DNA from 2 places in the Brevundimonas sp. P7753 genome. Region 1 is predicted to be linked to the other one. Evidence: predicted binding sites of a transcription regulator. Region 1 holds the regulator's gene; the other holds the start of a gene.
The links. Region 1 encodes LexA, which represses DNA repair genes until DNA is damaged. Its sites were predicted from a motif close to ATGTTCNCNANNTGTTCT; they were not measured.
Positions count from the first base shown of each region.

Region 1 (4,175 bases):
GCGCTCGGCGTCAACCTCGACGCCACCATACCGCAACAGGCCCGCGCCCTGGATCAGGCCGGCATCGCCTTCCTGTTCGCCCCCACCTATCACGGGGCCATGCGTCACGTCGGCCCGGTCCGCGCCGAGATTGGTTTCCGTACGGTTTTCAATCTCCTGGGGCCGCTTTGTAATCCAGCCCATGCGAACCGTCAGGTCATGGGCGTCTATGACCCCGCCCTGCTGGAGCCTCTGGCCGAGGTGCTGGGCCGTCTCGGCGCCCGGCGTGCCTGGACCGTCCATGGTCAGGGTCTGGACGAACTGACCACCACAGGCCCGACCGAGGTGGCCGAGTGGAAGGACGGCGCCGTGCGCCGCTTCACTGTTTCGCCCGCCGACGCCGGACTGCCGCTGGCGACGCTGGACGACCTGCGCGGCGGCGACGCCGAATATAATGCAGCGGCGCTGAAGGCTCTGCTGGCCGGCGCGCCCGGCCCCTATCGCGATATCGTCGTGCTGAACGCCGCCGCCGCCCTGGTCGTGGCCGACCGCGCCGCCGACCTGCGTGAAGGCGCCCAACTGGCCGCCGCCATCATCGACGACGGCCGCGCCGCCGCCGCGCTCGACACCCTGGTGCGCGTCACCAACACCCCCATCGACCCTGAGGCCGCATGACCGACGTTCTGGCGAAGATCGCCGCCTACAAGCGCGAAGACGTGGCCGCCCGCAAGCTTGAAACCTCTCAGGACGCCATCGAGAGGCTCGCCGCCCAGGCCTCGGCCCCGCGCGGCTTCCGCGCCGCCCTGGAACGCGTCGCCGAGGAAACGGGCCGCCCTGCCCTGATCGCCGAGATCAAAAAGGCCAGCCCGTCCAAGGGCCTGATCCGCGCCGACTTCGACCCGCCCGCGCTGGCCAAAGCCTATGAGCGCGGCGGCGCCACCTGCCTGTCCGTCCTGACCGATGGCCCCAGCTTCCAGGGCGACGACGCCTTCCTGGCCGCCGCGCGCGACGCAGTCTCCCTGCCCTGCCTGCGCAAGGACTTCCTGGTCGATCCCTGGCAGGTGGCGGAAAGCCGCGCCCTGGGCGCCGACTGCATCCTCATCATCCTCGCCATGGTGGATGACGCCCTGGCCGCCGACCTGCTGGCCGAGGCGGAGCGTCTTGGCATGGACGCCCTGATCGAGACCCACGATGAGGCCGAGATGGCCCGCGCCTGCAAGCTGGGCGGCGATCTGGTCGGGGTCAACAACCGCAGCCTTCGCACCTTCGAGGTCGACCTCGACGCCACCGAGCGCCTGTCCATGCTCAGCCCGGTCAAGGCTCTGCTGGTGGCCGAAAGCGGCATCTTCACGCCCGACGACGTCCAGCGCGTCGCCGACGCCCACGCCCAGGCCATCCTCGTCGGCGAAAGCTTGATGCGTCAGGACGACGTAGAAGCGGCGACGAAGGCCCTGCTGTCATTGGGCTAATGTCGGATATCGGCTGAGCGGTAAATGTCCCTAAGCGGCCCTAGCTGGATCTCGATTGATCTAGGCTAGTGACAAAAGACCACACGTCGCGAAGGGCCTGATCCAGAGCTTCTCGAACGAAGATGGTTTGAACTTCGCACCGCCACGTCGAAGGGGATGGCTCAGAAAAGACAATGCCGGTTCCGCTGATCTCCACCACAAGGATGGTGTATCCGCTCATGTTAATCGCCCCATCCTGACCGCGATCCAACTCCGCCTTCGCACCGATCAGATCGCTAAGAAGGCCGACCACATCGGTGGGGTAGTAGCCGAACGCTTGGTCGCAGACATGATACGTCATGTGGTATTCAAGCCCCCCGGTGATCTCGTAAATACGAGACCAGTCTGGCTGCTCCGGCGGTGAAGTTTCGCCCCCGCTAGGAAGCTCAGGCTCGAACGATACGGTGAAGGTGGTCATTCGCAGAGGATGATCTGGATATCATCGGTTTTCTACCCTTGCGCAGCATCCTGAAGGACTGCTCAGCAGCAAAACCTTCCGACGCCGAAATCGCTTCGCCAATAGGATTGTGCGGCAGAGCTCGCTGAATGGGCCGAGTTGACATTCAGCAAGAACACTTACAGAACATCGACAACGGTTCACGCCTTGTTCTGGAAGCCTTGCGCCCATGCTCACCAAGAAGCAGCACGAACTCCTGATGTTCATCCACGAACGGATTCAGGAAACGGGCGTCTCGCCCTCCTTCGACGAAATGAAGGAGGCGCTGGATCTGGCGTCCAAGTCGGGCATCCACCGCCTGATCACGGCGCTGGAGGAGCGCGGCTTCATCCGCCGTCTGGCGCACCGCGCCCGCGCGCTGGAAGTGACCAAGCTGCCGGAACAGGCCACGGCGGGCGCGCCGCGCGGCCACGCGGGCTTCAAGCCCGGCGTGATCGAGGGCGGCGGTCGTCCCAAGGCGGCTGAACCCGCCAACGACACCCGCGAACTGTCCATGATGGGCAAGATCGCGGCGGGCACCCCCATCGACGCCATCGAGCACGAAACCGCCCGCTACCCGGTGCCGGAAGCCATGCTGGGCGCCGGCGAGCACTATCTGCTCGAGATCGAGGGCGACTCGATGATCGAGGCCGGCATCCTCAACGGCGACATGGTCATCATCAAATCGACCGCCGACGCCTCGTCCGGCGAGATCGTGGTGGCCCTGGTCGAAGGCGAACAGGCCACGCTGAAACGCCTGCGCAAGAAGGGCGCCTCAATCGCTCTGGAGCCCGCCAACCGCAACTACGAGACCAAGATCTACGGTTCGGATCAGGTCGCGGTTCAGGGCAAGCTGGTCGGCCTTATCCGCCGCTATCACTGAAGTCGGGATCGGCCTGACGCGTCCAGGGCCTGCGCCCTCGCACGTCAGCCGCCCACACCGCCTTCCACCCCGTCCCTTCGCGCCACAGCTCGACCGAGCCGCCGCGCCCATAGTCCACGCCGTCCAGCACCAACCGCCCTGCACATGACGTCGGCAGCGAGGCCAGCTCGGCCCGGCTGCTGACGACCGCCGCCGAGCGACACAGACCATCCAGCTGTTCCGCCGTCGGCGCCTTCTTGCCCCACCAAAGGGCGACCGGCCCCGCCTCGTCCATTTCCGGCGCGCAGAACGACCGCTTACACGTCCAGCCCTTCTCGGGCCTCGGCGTCAGTTCCAGCCCGCGCCGCCGCGACCACAGGTCCGCCGCGAACTGCCGCACGCCGGGGCGCACGACGACCGCCGCCCCCGCCTGATGAAAGGCCGCATTGGTCCCCCCATCGCCGATCCACAGATCCGGCGCCGCCGGACGCGGCCAGATCAGCACCGCCGCCGCCAGCGGCAGGCCCAGCCACCTCAACCGCCCCCGCCACAGACAGATGAACAGGATGCCGAGGAAGGCCACAGGCAGAGCCGCCGCCGGGGCGCTCGCCACCGTCTGCACCGCGCCCGGCAGACCCGCGGTCCAGTGGCCGATGGCCAGCATCATCTCCACCCCCTTGCCCGCCAGCCACAAGAAGGGCGCGCCCAGCCCCAGGGGCTCCAACGCCGCCCCCAGCGCCAGAGCCGGCATCAGGATGAAATCCGCAATCGGCGCCGTCCCCAGATTGGCGATCAAGCCATAGACCGCCGTCCGGTTGAAATGCTGCATGGCGAACGGTCCCGTCGCCATGCCCGCCACCAGGCTGGCGGTGCAGGCCACCAGTAGCCAGCTTCCCAGCCGCTGCGCCGCCACGATGGGCCAGGGCGCCGAAATCTCCTTGATCCGTCGCGGCCAGACTTCGACCAGCGCCACCAAGGCCGCCGTCGCCGCGAACGACATCTGGAACCCCGGCGTGACGATGGCCTCGGGCTGCAGCAACAGCACCGCGAAGGCCGCCACCGCCAGGGCGTGCATAGTCACCGCCTGCCGATCCAGCAGGATGGCGACAAAGGCGATGGAGGCCGTGATCGCCGACCGTTCCGCCGGCGGCGGCGCGCCCGACACCACCAGATAGGTCCCAACCGCGATCAGCCCCGCGACCGCCGCCACCTTCTTTCCTGACACCCGCAGCGCGAGCCACGGCCAGGCCGCCACGCCCAGCCGCACGGCGAAGAAGACGAAGCCGCCGACGATGGCCATGTGCAGGCCCGAGATCGACAGGATGTGGGCCAGCCCGGAATCGCGCATGGCGTCCAGATCCTCGCGCCCGATCCAGGTCTCGTGTCCCGT
Region 1 is NZ_JACARP010000045.1:23,026-27,200, forward strand. Features, by position in the region: gene trpD (anthranilate phosphoribosyltransferase) at 1-654, shown strand, start outside; gene trpC (indole-3-glycerol phosphate synthase TrpC) at 651-1,448, shown strand; gene HX774_RS10000 (hypothetical protein) at 1,489-1,905, opposite strand; gene lexA (transcriptional repressor LexA) at 2,114-2,806, shown strand; gene HX774_RS10010 (ComEC/Rec2 family competence protein) at 2,787-4,175, opposite strand, start outside.

Region 2 (4,175 bases), on a different contig from region 1:
GGCAAGCCGCGCAGCGGCGCTGACCGGGGGACCCAGCGGCGCCCGTCAGGGCGACATCCCACGCACCGCGCTTGCCGCAAAGATCGCCTTCGGCGCCGCTGGGTCCCCCGGTCTCGCTCCGCTCGCCGGAGGATGACGAAAGTAAGGGCGTGCTCGGCGCGCGCCCCACAGCTGCGCCGCTTCCGGGATGACGGCGAGAGGCGTAGATTAGCCCAATGGCCGCGTCCGCAACCGAAACTGAACTGAAGTTCCGGCTCGGCCCCGGCGCGGTCGTGCGCCTGTCGGGGCACCCGGCGCTGCAAGGGGAGCAGACCAGCCAGTCCCTGCGCTCGGTCTATTTCGACACCCCTGACGGCGTGCTGCGCGCGGCCGGGTTCAGCCTGAGGGTGCGGACCACGCCCGGCGGCTTCGTCCAGACGCTGAAACGCCAGACCGCCCCCGGCCAGACCGCCCGCGACGAGTGGGAGGTCCCTGTCGCTTCCGAGTCCCTGGACCTCGCCGCGCTGAAAGCCACCCCCGCGCACAGGCTGCTGAAGGGCCGCGGTCCTGATCTGTCGCCCCGCTTCGCCACAACCGTCGTCCGCCGCATCCGGATGGTCGAGCTGAACGGCGCCCTGATCGAGGCCGCCTTCGACGCGGGCGAGCTGTCGGCCAGAGACCCGGAGGGGGGCGACCGCCGCGAGCCCATCTACGAGCTGGAGCTGGAGCTGAAGCGCGGCGACCCCGCCGTCCTCTTCACCCTGGCCCGCCGTCTGGCGCGCGATCTGGCCATCGTCCCGGTGTTCGAGAGCAAGTCCGAGCGCGGCTGGCGTCTGGCCGAGGGGAGCAGTCGCAGCCCCCGACGCGCCGCGCCCACGCCCCTGTCATCCGAAGCCACGACCAGCGACGCTTTCCGCACCATCGCCATGGCCTGTCTGGCCCAGGTCTCGGCCAACGCCGAACTGCTGCGGGTCGTGCGCCGTCCTGAGGCCGTGCATCAGCTGCGTGTGGGCCTGCGCCGCCTGCGCGCCGCCATCGGCGTCTTCAAGCCCCTGCTGGCCGAGGCAGATCGCCGGCGCATCGAGACCGAGCTGAAATGGCTGGCGGGCGAGACCGACGGCGCCCGCGATCTGGACGTCTTCATCCGCGACGTCTTCCACCCTACGGCGCAGGACGCCCCCTCGCCCGGCCTGGCGCCGCTGGGTCGACGCCTGCTGACCGCGCGCGGCCAAGCCTACGACCGCGCCCTTGGCGCGCTGCAGTCGCCGCGCTACGGCCTGCTGATGCTGGAAACGACCGCCTGGATCGAGACGGCGCCCCTGCCCGACGAACCTGTGGCCCGGTTCGCCGCCGAGGCGCTCGACCGCCTGCACCATCAGGTGGAAAAGCGCGCCCGGAGCCTGGCCGATCAGGACGCTGACACGCGCCACCACCTGCGCATCCGCGCCAAGCGCCTGCGCTACGCCGCCGAGTTCTTCGCCGACCTGTTTCCGGCCCGTCGCCGCCGCGCCCGCTACCTCCAGGCGCTGGAACAGATGCAGGACACGCTGGGCGCGCTCAATGATCTGGCCGTGGCCCGCGACCGGATTCCCGGCGAAGCCCATCTGGACGACGCCGCGCTCGCCTTCGCCGCCGGGCGCGTCATCGGCCGGCGCGAGCGCGACGAGGCCGCCCTTCTGATCGCCGCCATCAAGGCCAGCCAGGGTTTCCACGACGCCAAGCCCTTCTGGAACGGGCGTGGAAAACGTCAAAAACGGTCGTAGGTCGCAATATGTTCTCATCGCGCAAATGAGAACATCTTGTGAACCAGAACAAACCATGCACATAGTCCGTCTCACAGAGGGAGCGGGTCCTGGCGGGTCTCTCCCAAAGCCCAGAATGGAATCATGGCAAGGGAGAGAAAACCAATGGCACAGGCGGCATTGAAGCTCGTGGGTAAAGAAGACGGCGAAAAGCAACGGGCCCTGGAGGCGGCGATCGCGCAGATCGATCGCGCCTTCGGCAAGGGCTCTGTAATGAAACTGGGCAAGGGCGGGGTCGCCGATGTGATCCCCTCGGTGTCCACCGGATCGCTGGGCCTGGACATGGCGCTCGGCATCGGCGGTTTGCCGCGCGGTCGCGTCATCGAGGTGTTCGGCCCTGAATCCTCGGGCAAGACCACCCTGGCCCTGCACACGGTGGCCGAAATCCAGAAGGCCGGCGGCGTCGCCGCCTTCGTCGACGCCGAACACGCACTTGATCCGGGCTATGCTCAGAAGCTGGGTGTCAATCTGGACGACCTGCTGGTGTCGCAGCCCGACACGGGCGAACAGGCGCTGGAGATCGTGGACACCCTGGTGCGTTCGGGCGCCGTGGACATCGTGGTGGTCGACTCGGTCGCGGCCCTGACGCCACGCGCCGAAATCGAAGGCGAAATGGGCGACAGCCTGCCGGGCCTGCAAGCCCGCCTGATGAGCCAGGCCCTGCGCAAGCTGACCGCCTCGATCTCCAAGTCGAACTGCATCGTCCTGTTCATCAACCAGATCCGTCACAAGATCGGCGTCATGTACGGTTCGCCGGAAACGACGACGGGCGGCAATGCGCTGAAGTTCTACGCCTCGGTCCGCCTCGACATCCGCCGCACCGGCGCGATCAAGAACCGCGACGAGGTCGTCGGCAACACCACCCGCGTCAAGGTGGTCAAGAACAAGGTCGCCCCGCCGTTCCGCGAGGTCATCTTCGACATCATGTACGGCGAAGGCATCTCCAAGCTGGGCGAGATCATCGACTTGGGGGTCAAGGCCGGGGTCATCGACAAGGCCGGCAGCTGGTTCAGCTATGACTCGACCCGCATCGGTCAGGGCCGCGAGAACGTGCGCGAGTTCCTGAAACAGAACCCGGACATGGCCGCCTCGATCGAGGCCGCCGTGCGCGCCTCGACCAACAAGATCGCCGACGAGCTCCTGGGCACGCCGGAACCTGACGAAGGTCAAGATCTGGAAGGGTGAGTCTGGAGGGCTGATCCAGCCCTTCCGCCAGCTTCTCCGTCCGCCGTCCCCCGCGACCCGCCGAACGACCCCGCGGGGCTCGGGCCGGACGGAGCAGGCCCGCCCGATCCGCATCGGGCGGGCCTCTTTTTGTGGGTTGTTCGAGCCTCGCTCTTTTGCCGTCACCGCGGACGGCCCGAAGGGACGATCCGGGGCCCAGACGTCAGCCTCCATGGCATGGTCGGCGAAATATCAGCCGCCTGGGTTCCGGGTTCGCTTCGCGCCCCGGAATGACGGAAAAGAAATCGGGGCGCGCTGCGCCTCTTTTCTCATCGCCCCGACTGTTCTCGGCTCACCCAACCGGGCAAACTCGGCCGTGAAGAACCGGAGCCTTTCATGACCTTCGCCACCGCCGACCTCTGCGACGCCCATCCCGATGTGGTGAAGGTGTGCCACATCCCGTTCCGCAGCTTCGGCCAGGTCAAAGCCTTCCACGGCCCGATCCGCACCCTCAGCGTCCTCGATGACAACGCCCTGGTCCGCCAGGCGCTAGAGCGGCCCGGTCAGGGCGCGGTTCTGGTGGTCAATGGCGGCGGGTCTCTGAAACGCGCCCTGGTCGGCGACAACCTGGCGAAACTGGCCATCGACAACGGCTGGGCCGGGATCATCGTCCACGGCGCCATCCGCGACAGCGCCGTCATCGACAGCATGGGGATCGGCGTCAAGGCCGTGGGGACCATCCCCCTGCGCGCCGACCGCGACGCCATCGGCGAAATCGACATCCCCACGGCCTTCGGCGGCGTCATCTTCACGCCGGGCGACTGGCTCTATGCGGATGCGGACGGGGTGGTTGTTTCGGCTGACCGGCTGCACGGCTAGCCATACCTTTCCTCCCCATTTCATGGGGAGGTGGCGCGGCGGCGCAGCCGACGTGACGGAGGGGGCGACGCCGTCCTTGCCGAATGCGCTCAAATCGTCAAACGGCAGAGCCGCCCCCTCCACCACTTTCGTGGTCCCCCTCCCCATGGAATGGGGAGGAAAAAGCAACGCCGACGTCCGATCCTGTCACGCGATCACGCGCCAGTGATGCGCTCGGCGCAAAATCCCTATATGACGCCGGTTCCGACATTCTCCCTGCGCGCCCGAACTCCTTAGAGCGATACGCCATGACCAGCCTGAAACAGATCCGCTCCACCTTCCTCGACTACTTCGCGGCCGACGGCCACGAGA
Region 2 is NZ_JACARP010000003.1:39,614-43,788, forward strand. Features, by position in the region: gene HX774_RS00685 (CHAD domain-containing protein) at 216-1,742, shown strand; gene recA (recombinase RecA) at 1,887-2,966, shown strand; gene rraA (ribonuclease E activity regulator RraA) at 3,342-3,824, shown strand; gene alaS (alanine--tRNA ligase) at 4,112-4,175, shown strand, end outside.
Region 2: recA (recombinase RecA) is a predicted target of LexA. The motif match lies at 1,771-1,788, and genes of this name have one in related genera.